Regions from separate parts of the Sphingomonas sp. BRN-1R genome, predicted to be linked through region 2. Evidence: predicted binding sites of a transcription regulator. Region 2 holds the regulator's gene; the other holds the start of a gene.
What was found. Region 2 encodes LexA, which represses DNA repair genes until DNA is damaged. Its sites were predicted from a motif close to GTTCCNCNCTTGTTCT; they were not measured.

Region 1 (2,456 bases), 170 kb from region 2:
CGCTCAGCGGGATATGCTCGGCGCGCGCGAGCATGTGGAGCTTCTGCACTGCCTTGTCGCCCAAGCCCCGCTTGGGCACGTTGACGATGCGTTCAAACGCGAGATCGTCGGCCGACTGATGCACCACGCGCAAATAGGCGAGGGCGTCGCGAATCTCCGCGCGCTCGTAGAAGCGGAAACCGCCGATGATGCGATAATTCATCCCGATCGCGATGAAGCGGTCTTCGAACTCGCGCGTCTGGTGCTGCGCGCGCACGAGGATGGCGATCCGGTCGAGCGACTGGCCGTTCCGCTGCGCCGCCTCGATCTCATCGCCGACGCGGCGCGCCTCCTCTGGGCCGTCCCACACGCCGAGCACCTTGACCTTCTCGCCGTCGGGCTCCTCGGTCCACAAGGTCTTGCCGAGCCGCCCGCTGTTGTTGGCGATCACGCCCGATGCGGCGGCGAGGATGTGCGGGGTCGAGCGGTAATTCTGTTCGAGCCGGATCACCTTGGCGCCGGGAAAATCCTTTTCAAACTTGAGGATGTTCTCGACCTGCGCGCCGCGCCACGAATAGATCGACTGATCGTCGTCACCGACGCAGCAGATGTTTTTGCGCTCCTGTGCGAGCAGGCGGAGCCAGAGATACTGGACGCTGTTGGTGTCCTGATATTCGTCGACCATGATATATTTGAAGCGGCGCTGATAGTCGGCCAGCACCTCGCGCTCGCGTTTCAGGATGGTCAGCATGTGGAGCAGCAGGTCGCCGAAGTCGCAGGCGTTGAGCGCGGCGAGTCGCTCCTGATAGCGTTGGTACAATTCGCCGCCGCGTCCGTTGGCGTAACGCTCGCTCTCGCCCGCATCGATCTCGCGCGGGACGAGGCCCTTGTTCTTCCACTCGTCGATCAGCCCGGCGAGGCTGCGCGCCGGGAAGCGCTTCTCGTCGATGTCGGCGGCGAGGATGAGTTGCTTCAAGAGCCGCAACTGATCGTCGGTGTCGAGGATGGTGAAGTTCGAGTGCAGCCCGACCAGTTCGGCATGCCGCCTGAGCATCTTCGCGCCGATCGCGTGGAACGTGCCGAGCCACGGCATCCCCTCCACCACGTCGCCGACCAGCCGGCCGACGCGCTCGCGCATCTCGCGCGCGGCCTTGTTGGTGAAGGTGACGGACAGGATCTCGCTCGGATACGCGCGCCGCGTCGCGAGCAGATGGCCGAGCCGCGCGGTCAGCGCCGCGGTCTTGCCGGTGCCCGCGCCGGCGAGCACCAGCACGGGGCCTTCGGTGGTGAGCACGGCGTCGCGCTGCGGCGCGTTCAGGCCCTTGATATAGGCGGGGTCGGCGGTGGATGCGGGGAGACTCATCGGCGAACAGGTAGGGAACGCGAGCGCCGAGGGCAATGTTTGATGCGCAGCGGCGTCCGCACGTGTCTGCTCGAACGCGGCGAGGTGACGGCGCGAGCCTCGCTGCGGGCCGGTCGATGGTTGCCGATGCGACAAATGCAGATTAAGGGCCGCCGCAATATTCGGTGTGGGTGACGCACCGTTCGATGCTGCGTCGCAGTACGTTGTGTCATCACATGGTAACAGAAGCAGGCCACGCCGATTTTATGGATATGTCCACCACCGCGCCCCCATCCGTGGGTGAGCGCTCAGGCGGCGCGCCGCATCTCGACCGACCCTTGCATCCGGCGGCGCGCTGGATCTTTGTTGCGACTCTGGTGGGCGCGCTCGGCTATGCCGGCGCGAGCATCCTGTTCGATACCGCACAGGCGGGCGAGGGGCTGGCGATCGCCACCTTCGCCTTCCTCGGGCTGGCGCTGCTGATCGCGCTGGGGTTCGAATTCGTCAACGGCTTCCACGATACCGCCAACGCGGTCGCGACGGTGATCTACACCCACTCGCTGCCCGCCCCGGTGGCGGTGATGTGGTCGGGGTTCTTCAACTTCCTCGGCGTGATGTGTTCGAGTGGCGCGGTCGCCTATGCGATCGTCACGCTGCTGCCGGTCGATCTCATCCTGCACGTCGGATCGAGCGCGGGGTTCGCGATGATCTTCGCGCTGCTGCTCGCGGCGGTGATCTGGAACCTGGCGACGTGGTTCGTCGGCCTGCCCAATTCGTCGAGCCATGCGCTGATCGGCTCGGTGCTCGGCGTCGGGCTTGCCAACCAGTTGCTCCACGGCGGCAATGGCGCGTCGGGCGTGGACTGGGGTCAGGCGCAGAAGGTGTTATCCGCGCTGCTGTTCAGCCCGGCGGTCGGCTTCGTCGGATCGCTGGTGCTCCTGCTCGTGATGAAGCGCGTGCTGCGGAACCCAAAACTGTACGACGCCCCGGCGACCGATGCGCCGCCGCCCAAGGGCATCCGCGCGACGCTGATCGCGACCTGCACCGCCGTCTCCTTCTTCCATGGCAGCAATGACGGGCAGAAGGGCATGGGGCTCATCATGTTGATCCTGATCGGCTGCGCGCCGACCGCCTA
Region 2 (2,456 bases):
ATCGTGTCGCTGCACGAGCACCCGGCGATGAAGCGCTGGTTCGGCCCGCACGAGGAGCGACGCTGGCGCGCGATGCTGCGCGAGCTGGTATCGCTGCTGGTCACCGGCGTCGTCGTCGAACTGGCGCTCATCCCGATCTCGGTGTTCCACTTTCACCGTGCGGGCGTGTACGGATCGGTCGCGAACATCGTCGCGATCCCGCTGACCACCTTCGTGACGATGCCGTTCGAGGCGCTTGCGCTGCTGTTCGACGCGATCGGCGCGGGCTGGCCGTTCTGGTGGGTGACCGCGCGCTCGCTCGACCTGCTGCTGTGGATCGCGCATGCGGTGGCCGCGCTGCCCGGTGCAGTGGCTCCGCTGCCGGCCATGCCATCTGGCGCATACGCGCTGATGGTGGCGGGCGGTCTGTGGATTGCGCTATGGCGGACACGATGGCGGCGGCTCGGCGCGGTGCCGCTGGCGGCGGGCGCGGTCTGGGCGCTGCTGACGCCCGTGCCCGATCTGCTCGTCACCGGCGATGGCCGCCATGCCGCGATCCGCACGCCCGGCGGCAATCTTGCGGTGCTGCGCGACCGCACCGGCGATTACACCGCCAACACCTTTGCGGAGAACGGCGGCATCGTCGGCGTGCCGCTGCTCCTGTCCGAACAACCCGATGCGCGGTGCAGCCGCGACCTCTGCGTCGTCCAGCGCACCAGCGGCGGACGGCGCTGGCGCATCCTGGCAACGCGCAGCGGCTATTTCGTACCCACCGAGCAACTCGCGCCGCTCTGCAAGACAGTCGACATCGTCATCAGCGAGCGCCGTCTGCCGCGCGCCTGTAGCCCACGCTGGCTCAAGCTCGACCAGACGACGCTCGCGAAGACCGGTGGGGTCGCGATCACGTTATCCACCGCGAACATCGCCACCGTCGACCAACCGGGTGACCGTCACCCGTGGCGGATCAATCGTAGCGACGCAGCAACCCGGCGAGCTTACCCTGGATCCGCACCTGCGCGGGGGCGTAGCGCTGCGGATCATAGGCGCGGTTGGCGGGATCGAGCCGAACCATCGCGCCCTCGCGGCGGAAATACTTGAGCGTCGCCTCAGCCTCCTCGATCAGCGCGACGACGATCTCGCCGTCGCGGGCGATTTCGGTGCGGCGGATCAGCGCGTAATCGCCGTCGAGAATGCCAGCATCGACCATCGAGTCCCCGGCTACCTCCAGCGCATAATGTTCGCCGCCGCCAAGCAGCGCGGCGGGCACGGCGAGCATCGACTGACCCTCGAACGCCTCGATCGGCACGCCGGCGGCGATGCGGCCGTGCAGCGGGATCTCGACAACATCGTTCGCAGGCTGCGGCAGCGTGCGCACGTTGGAGGGGGCGGGCGCCTCAGCCGTCGCGGCGGCTTTCTTCGGCGGCGCGGTCCGTTCGGGCATGCGCAGCACTTCGAGCGCACGCGCGCGATTGGGCAGGCGGCGGATGAACTGCCGCTCCTCGAGTGCGCTGATGAGACGATGCACGCCCGACTTGGATTTCAGATCGAGCGCCTCCTTCATCTCCTCGAACGAGGGCGACACCCCAGTTTCCTCAAGGCGGTCATTGATGAAGCAGATCAGCTCGTGCTGCTTGCGGGTGAGCATCGCGTTCCTCCGTCCGAACAGATGCGGAACCAATATGGAACAATGATAGGCCCGTCAAGGACGATCCATCACCAAAGTGGCAGGATTTCCACCGAGTCGCCGGCCTTGGCCGGGGCTGCGTGCGGCGCGCGGACGACGAGGCAGTCGGCGCGTGCCAACGTGCGCAGCATCGAGCTGTCCTGAATGGCCGCGACGAAGACACGGCCGCCACGCGTCTCCGCACGCAGATAGTCGGTGCGGTGATCGTTGGCAGGCAGATCCTCACCGAGAACCGCGCCGGTACGACGCGGTGCAGGATCGGCGGCACCGCTCATGAACGCGATCAGCGGGCGCAGGAACAGTGTCGCGGTGACGAACGCGGATACCGGATTGCCGGGCAGGCCCAGCACCACCGCGCCGTTCAGCCGCCCGGCCAGCATCGGCTTGCCCGGGCGCAGCGCGATCTTCCAGAAGTCGAGATTGCCGCCGGCCGCCTCAAGCGCAGGGCGCACCAGATCGTGATCGCCGACCGACGCGCCGCCGGTGGTGACGAGAATGTCGGCATCCACGGCAGCGAAGGCCGTGGTGATCGTATCGAGCCGGTCGGGCAGGATGCCGAGATCGACCACCTCGACCGGGAGGTCCGCGAGCATCGCCGCGAGCATCGCGCCGTTCGATTCGGGCAGCGCCCCCGGCGGCAGCGGCGCGCCGGGTGCGACCAGTTCGTCGCCGGTCGCAACCGTGGCCACGCGGATCACGCGGCGCACCGGTAGCGTGCCGTGTCCGCCGGTCGCGGCGACCGCGATGCGGGCGGCGGTCAGCCGCTCGCCGCGCGCGACCAGCACCTCGCCGG

Region 1: a site for LexA is predicted at 1,346-1,361, ahead of AC3ANX_RS08720 (ATP-dependent helicase). Genes of this name have one in related genera too.

The regions. Positions count from the first base shown of each region.
Region 1 is NZ_CM173236.1:1,887,550-1,890,005, forward strand. It holds gene AC3ANX_RS08720 (ATP-dependent helicase) at 1-1,342, opposite strand, end outside; gene AC3ANX_RS08725 (inorganic phosphate transporter) at 1,594-2,456, shown strand, end outside.
Region 2 is NZ_CM173236.1:1,721,969-1,724,424, forward strand. It holds partial or broken gene AC3ANX_RS07925 (ComEC/Rec2 family competence protein) at 1-939, shown strand, start outside; gene lexA (transcriptional repressor LexA) at 944-1,624, opposite strand; gene AC3ANX_RS07935 (molybdopterin molybdotransferase MoeA) at 1,693-2,456, opposite strand, start outside.